2 regions of the Cupriavidus sp. 2TAF22 genome follow, and region 2 is predicted to be linked to the other one. Evidence: predicted binding sites of a transcription regulator. Region 2 holds the regulator's gene; the other holds the start of a gene.
What was found. Region 2 encodes LexA, which represses DNA repair genes until DNA is damaged. Its sites were predicted from a motif close to ACTGTATNNNNATACAGT; they were not measured.
Positions count from the first base shown of each region.

Region 1 (3,403 bases), on a different contig from region 2:
CGCGAACTCGCACGCAATGGGCGCATACTTGGCATCGCGCGAGTCGTGGGGGATGTCATGGGAAAGCTCTTCGAAGCATTGCCGGCGGACGAGCGCGCAGACTTCGAGGCCGCTTGCAGGAAGCATGGCCGGACCCGCGAAGAATTCACGGTCGTCCTTGATGAGGAGGCCCCTCCCCGGGATGCGGTGGGTCCCATTCCCCGCAAGGTGGCGGTCCAGGCCAACCTGACCGGCGCTCGCCAGTCCTATCCCGCGGCAAGCGGCACGTCCTGGACTGCCGAGTTCGAGCGGGACCTCGCCCGGGGCTTTTTCTGGGAAACCTACGACTAGGTACGGGTACGCACCGCCGCCATCGTCCCCAGCCTATTCGCCATCCCCGAACGGCAACTCGCCCTGCACCGGGAGCACGGCAAGATCTTCCCCGCCGGCCATCGTCAAGGTGCTGACGCGCACGCCCAGCAGCCGGATCCTCCGGTCCAGCGCGACACGCTTCACGCATTCCGTCGCCGCCCGCCGCAGCAATACGGCGTCGGCCGTCGGCGCGGGCATGCTCAGGTCGCGGGTCACGGTCTGGAAGTCGTCGTAGCGCAGCTTTACCCCGATCGTGCGGCCGACGTACCCCTTGCGGCGGAGGTCCTCGGCCAGGCGCTGGCACAGGGCGGTAAAGATTTCGGAGAGGGCCTGGCGGTCCTGGCGGGGGTGGAGGTCGCGTTCGAAGGTGGTTTCGCGGCTCATGGACTTCGGTTCGGAGCTGACCACGACGGGACGGTCGTCCTGGCCCTGGGCGATTTCCGCCAGCCAGGCTGAGTAGCTGCGGCCGAAGTGGCTTTGCAGCAGCCCAAGGTCGGCGCTGGCGAGGTCGCCGACGGTGGCGATGCCGAGCGCGGCGAGCTTTTCGGTCGCCTTGGGGCCAATGCCGTTGACCTTGCGCACGGGCAGCGGCCAGATGCGACGGGGGATGTCGTCGGCGCCGAGCAGGGTGAGGCCGTCAGGCTTGTCCAGTTCGGAGCCGATCTTGGCCAGGAGCTTGTTGGGGGCGATGCAGATCGAGCAGCTTAACTGGGTGGCTTCACGTACGGCTTGCTTGATGCGCGCGCCGAGATCGGCCGGTTCACCGGCGACTTCGCTGAGATCAATGTAGATTTCGTCGATGCCGCGGTCTTCGATCTGGTCGGTGAAGGTGTGGACGGCGGCCTTGAAGAGGCGGGAGTAGTGCCGGTAGGAGTCGAAGTCGGTGGGCAGCAGGATGGCGTCGGGCGCGAGTTGGGCGGCTTTCATCATGCCCATGGCCGAGAAGACGCCGAGCGCGCGTGCTTCATAGGTGGAGGTGGTGACGACGCCGCGGCCGGCGTAGTCGCGCAGGCGGGCGAAGCGCCGGCTGCCGTCCGGCAGGATTTCGGGCACGGCGTTGCGTCCGCCGCCGATCACCACGGGCATGCCGCGCAGCTCCGGGTACCGCAGGAGTTCGACGGAAGCGTAGAACGCGTCCATGTCCAGGTGGGCGATGCGGCGAGTTGCGGAAGGCATTGTCGGCTGGCAGGGATTGGCGACGCCTCCATCCGGCCATGCCGGGGCGGGGTGTCGCGATAACTGTATGCATATACAGTATATCGAACTCTGCGCCGGGCATCGATGCCGCCGGCGAACGCGCTTTCATTTTGCCTGCAAGCGCAATGCGACGATTCTCAAGACGGTGCGCGCCACCCGCGCGGACATCGGCCGGGCCGGCGGTCGGTTGTCACAAGCGGCCAGCGGCAGCCGGCGCGCGGCTCGCCACCGCCCGCTGACAGCGGTCCGAGGCTGCGCCGGAGCGGCGCTTACCGCAGCAGGAATCCGATATCGTCGACGCTGATCTGCGCTGCCGGCACGCCCCGGCGTTGCTGGAACAGCATGTGCTGCAGCACCTGGCGGCGCTGCGCGGCGAAGACCGCCAGGTCGATGGGCGACCCGGCGCGCGCGTAGTGTTCGATCAGGAGCTTGTAGGCGCGGTGTCGCATGCGCAGGGCCTCGCCGTCGGCGCGGAGCTTGCTGGTGTCTTCCGGCGCGGGGCGCTCGACATTGCGCAGCGCTTCGAGCGCATGGGCGTGCAGGTCGCGATAGCGATCGAGTTCGGCCTGGGTGGTGCGCAGGCGTTCGCGCAGGTCCCGTACCTTGCGCTGCAATTTCAGTGTCATGCCGACACCGTGCTCGATCAGCGCGACGGTTTCCAGTGCATGGCTGGCGGCGGCGATGGTGTTCTTCCAGATACCCCGGTCGGACGTGTCGGCGTCCGTTGCCCAGCCATCGCGGGCTCCGCTCAATGTCTTCATATGACCCCTTTGACCCTTGTATCGATTTCCGGCGGCCGGTCCTGTGGTTTCCGGTCCTGTCCGTGCGCATGGTGGCCGCGCTGACCTGGCGGCCTGCCATGCCGATGCAACCTCGTGCGCTTGGGTGCATCTGAGCCGGCAGCCTTGCGTCGAGGTTTTGGGGAAAGATCGTACGGTTTTACCCCGTCCGGGCCAAGTAGAAGATGCTTAGATCTGGTCTTCCCGGCGCCTATGTCGCGTAATGTCTACGGGCCTTGGCGCGGCTGCCCTTGTCATGGTGCTGACACCGGCACAGTGCGGGCGGGGAGGGGGTCAGGCTCCGCCGCCATGCCGTTGGGGTCACACGGGCGCAGGAGGCAATGGCGGGACGGTGGCTCAGCTTTCCTGGGCTTCGAGCGTGAAGCGGGCGCCGGCGTCCTGGCCCAGCAGCGTGACCAGGGTGGGCATGGCTGCTTCCAGGTTTTCCTTGAGGCGCCACGGCGGGTTGACGATAAACATGCCGCTGCCGTGCAGGCCCAGGCCGCCCGCGACCGGCTGCTTCACGGTGAGGGAGACATGCAGCCAGCTCTTGAGCGGCAGTTTTTTCAGCTGCACCGGCAACTGCACCGATTCGCGGCGTTGCACTTCGGGGTACCAGACCGCATAGATGCCGGTGGCAAAGCGCTGCAGGCCATCCTGTACGGTCCGCACCACGCGGGCGTAGTCCTGCTTGTCTTCGTAGGAGGGGTCGATCAGCACCACGGCGCGGCGCGGCGCAGGGGGCAGGATGGCATTGATGCCGGTGAAGCCGTCGCCGTCGTACAGCATGACGCGGCGGCCGGCGCCCCGGAAGTTGTCGCGCAGCACCTGGATCTCCGTGCTGTGCATCTCGAACAGGCGCAGGCGGTCGGCCTCGCGCAGCATCTGCCAGGCAAGCCAGGGCGAGCCGGGGTAGTGCCGCAGGTTGCCGTCGGGATTGAGGGTGCGCACCTGTTCCAGGTAGTCCTCGAGTAGCGTGGGCATGGGCCGCTTGGCGGCGGCGGCCTGCCACAGGCGGGCGATGCCCGTTTCAAACTCGCCCTTTTTCTGCGCGTAGGCATGGTCCAGCGCATACA
Region 1 covers NZ_JBFRFX010000013.1:58,184-61,586, reverse strand. Annotated here, with positions in the region: gene AB4Z48_RS16705 (hypothetical protein) at 58-330, shown strand; gene dinB (DNA polymerase IV) at 364-1,527, opposite strand; gene AB4Z48_RS16695 (hypothetical protein) at 1,818-2,309, opposite strand; gene AB4Z48_RS16690 (23S rRNA (adenine(2030)-N(6))-methyltransferase RlmJ) at 2,685-3,403, opposite strand, start outside.
Region 1: a site for LexA is predicted at 1,590-1,607, ahead of dinB (DNA polymerase IV). Genes of this name have one in related genera too.

Region 2 (3,403 bases):
GGCCAGCGCGGATGGTACCAAGATGGCCTTGTTGCGCAGGGATCCCTTCGCAACAGCCCAAACCACCGGCAACTCGCGTTCAGCGTTGACACCGCTGACCTGCTGGGCATTGAGGGCGAGATCGTCGCCGAGCACGCCCGCGGTCTTCTTGGCGGCCAATTTGCTCAAGGCCGCCACGTCGTCAAGCATGGTAGTGATGTCGTCGATCAGCAGAAGCAGGCTCGAGCCAGCCATATCCAGATCTCCCGGGTGGGTAGCGAGAAAGCAGATACGTCGCGCATTTGCCGCGCGCATGGAGCATACGGCGTCGTCAGAATACCGCTATTGCCTCGTTGAGCCAGGCAAATAACGCGAGTGCGTAGACGAAATGGGGAGGGGAGAGGGCGCCGGAATCGGCTTGCGATCGGGCCTGAGACAAATAACAGACCCACAAACAAAAACAGCGAGCTTCGCAGCTCGCTGTTTTTGCAATGCAATTCTGGGGTGGCTGATGGGACTCGAACCCACGACGACAGGAATCACAATCCTGGACTCTACCAACTGAGCTACAGCCACCGTCGTAGTCTTTCAGCTGAGTGCTGATCGACGAAAAACAAGATTATACAAACTTCATTCGCGGATGGCTAGTACTTCGCTCAAATTTTTTCGTGATGCCAGGGCGCCGTTGAATCGAGGGATACGCAACGCGATTTCACGCGGAGAGCTTGGGGAGATCTTCCAGTTCGAGCATGCGGCAGATGGCTGCCATGCTGCCGACCATGGTGCGGCGTTGCGCGCCCTGATAGATACGCACGCCCTTGGACTGGCGGAACGGGACGGGCTTGACGGGGCGGCGGGCGGAGAAGCGGTTGGCTGGCAGCATGGCTACACCTGGTAATTTGCAACAACAGTTGGCGGCACCCGCGGCGCGGGTGGCGTTGGCACAAACGGGTGCAGCTTGATGCGGGGCAGGCCCGCTCCAGCCGCACTTGTTGAATCGTCAGAAGGCGCCGGTACGAATCAGGCCGACGGCAATGCCTTCGAGCGAGAACTCTTCGCGGCCGGGCTCAACGATGATGCTGGCGAAGTCGGGGTTCTCTGCGATCAGTTCGATGGTGTCGCCCCGTCGGTTGAGGCGTTTGACAGTGACGTCGTCGCCGAGGCGGGCTACGACGATCTTGCCGTTGGCGGCTTCGCTGGCGCGTTTGACGGCGAGTAGGTCGCCGTCGAGGATGCCGGCGTCGCGCATGCTCAGGCCGCGGACGCGAAGGAGGTAGTCGGGCTGGACTTCGAATACCGAGGCATCGACCTGATACTGGCGGTCGATATGCTCGGCCGCAAGGATTGGGCTACCTGCGGCGACACGCCCGACCAGCGGCAGCGTCAGTTGCATCACGCCGGCCATGGGGAGGGAGAACTGGTCGGGCAGTTCCGAGTCGCTGCGCCATACCTTGAGGCGAATGCCGCGCGACGCGCCAGGCGTGAGTTCGATCACGCCTTTTCGTGCCAGGGCGCGCAGATGTTCTTCTGCGGCGTTGGGCGAGGAGAAGCCGAACTTGGCGGCGATCTCGGCACGGGTGGGCGGGAAGCCGGTGTGCTGGAGGGTGCTGCGAATCAGGTCGAAAATCTGCTGCTGTCGCGGTGTCAGGGTCGCCATGGTCGCCGTATGTGAAAGCACTGTATGTTTAAACAGTATGCTGTGATTTTATACAGTATCGAGTGAAGTGCAAGCGGAATTTTGGGAGGCTGCTCATCGACAGGCGCTTTGTCGCACGCCAGGCGGGTTGTGCTGGTCGCAAGTGTGGGGCGGTAAGCGAGTTACAATCCGCGGCACGCAAATCGCTGATTTCGTGTCTTTTGAATCCGGATTCCAACACGTCCCCCGCCATGTCCCTATTGCGTCGCGTCGTCGTGCTCGCCACCGGCGGCACCATCGCAGGTTCCTCCTCCAATCCGGCCAGTAGCGCCAAATACCAGGCGGCCACGGTGCCGGTGGCGTCCTTGCTTGGCGCGGTGCCGGCGCTCGGCAGTGTGGCCCGCATCGAGGCCGAGCAGGTCGCCCAGGTAGATAGCAAGGACATGTCGTTCGCGCTCTGGTCGAGGCTGGTCGAGCGCATCCGCTTCTGGTCCGCGCAACCCGACGTTGCCGGCATTGTCGTGACGCACGGCACCGACACGCTCGAAGAGACGGCGATGGTGTTGCACCTCGCTTGTCCCGTCGGGCTGCCCATCGTGCTGACCGCGGCCATGCGGCCTTCGACCTCGTTGTCGGCCGACGGGCCGCTGAACCTGCTCGACGCCGTGCGTGTGGCCAGCCACGCGCAGGCGGTGGGGAAGGGCGTGCTGCTGGTCATCAACCAGGAGATCCACGCCGCGCGCGACGTTGTGAAGGCGCACACGTCGGCAGTGAACGCCTTCGCTTCGCCAGCGGGCGGGCCGGTCGGTTATGTGCAGGATGACTTCGTGGGCTTCACGCGCGCCCCGGCGCGGTTGCCGGCCGCGGCCATGCCGATGCCGCAGGCCTGGCCCAAGGTGGAGATTCTCGCCAGCTATGCGGAGCCGGGCCGGGTGGTCGTCGACGCGCTGGTCGGGGCGGGCGTGAACGGTCTTGTCGTGGCGGCCGCGGGCAACGGCTCGATCCACCAGTCGCTGGCCGAGGCATTGGCCGAGGCGGCCGCGGCCGGCGTGGCGGTCGTGCGCAGTTCGCGCACCGGTGCGGGTCATGTGGCGATTCCGGTGGCGCCGCGGCCGGCGTCCGGTGTTTTCGTTGCGGCCGGCAACCTGAATCCTTATAAGGCACGCGTGCTCCTGCTGTTTGCCCTGGCGGGGACTCCCGCGCTGGCGTCCGATCCGGTCGCGCTGCAGGCGCTGTTCGCGGGGAGTTGAAGCGACTTGCCGAGTAAGGCGAAAGCGCGCTATACTTTAAGGCTATCCAACCTTGCCGCACCGGACATGGCGCCCGGGTGGCTTATCCAAAAGGAGCGTCAATGCGTCATTACGAAATCGTATTTATCGTCCATCCGGACCAGAGTGAACAAGTTCCGGCCATGATCGAGCGTTACAAGACGCTGGTCACGTCGCAGGAAGGCCAGATCCACCGCGTGGAAGACTGGGGCCGCCGTCAGATGGCCTACATGATCCAGAAGCTGGCCAAGGCTCACTACGTTTGCCTGAACATCGAATGCGGCAAGGAAACCCTGGCTGAACTCGAACACGCGTTCAAGTTCAACGACGCGGTGCTGCGCCACCTCATCGTTCAGACCAAGAAGGCCGAAACCGCACCGTCCCCGATGATGAAGGAAGTGCAGCGCGAAGAAGCCCGCAAGGCCGCGCAACAGACCAGCGAAGCCCCGGCCGCGTAAGTGCGGACCGTTGCGGTTGCCGCAGACGCTGAGTACGTGAGGCGTCGCGGCGGCGCGGGCGG
Region 2 covers NZ_JBFRFX010000005.1:937-4,339, forward strand. Annotated here, with positions in the region: gene AB4Z48_RS07760 (DUF808 domain-containing protein) at 1-234, opposite strand, end outside; tRNA gene AB4Z48_RS07765 (tRNA-His) at 480-555, opposite strand; gene AB4Z48_RS07770 (hypothetical protein) at 692-862, opposite strand; gene lexA (transcriptional repressor LexA) at 980-1,636, opposite strand; gene AB4Z48_RS07780 (asparaginase) at 1,867-2,865, shown strand; gene rpsF (30S ribosomal protein S6) at 2,967-3,341, shown strand.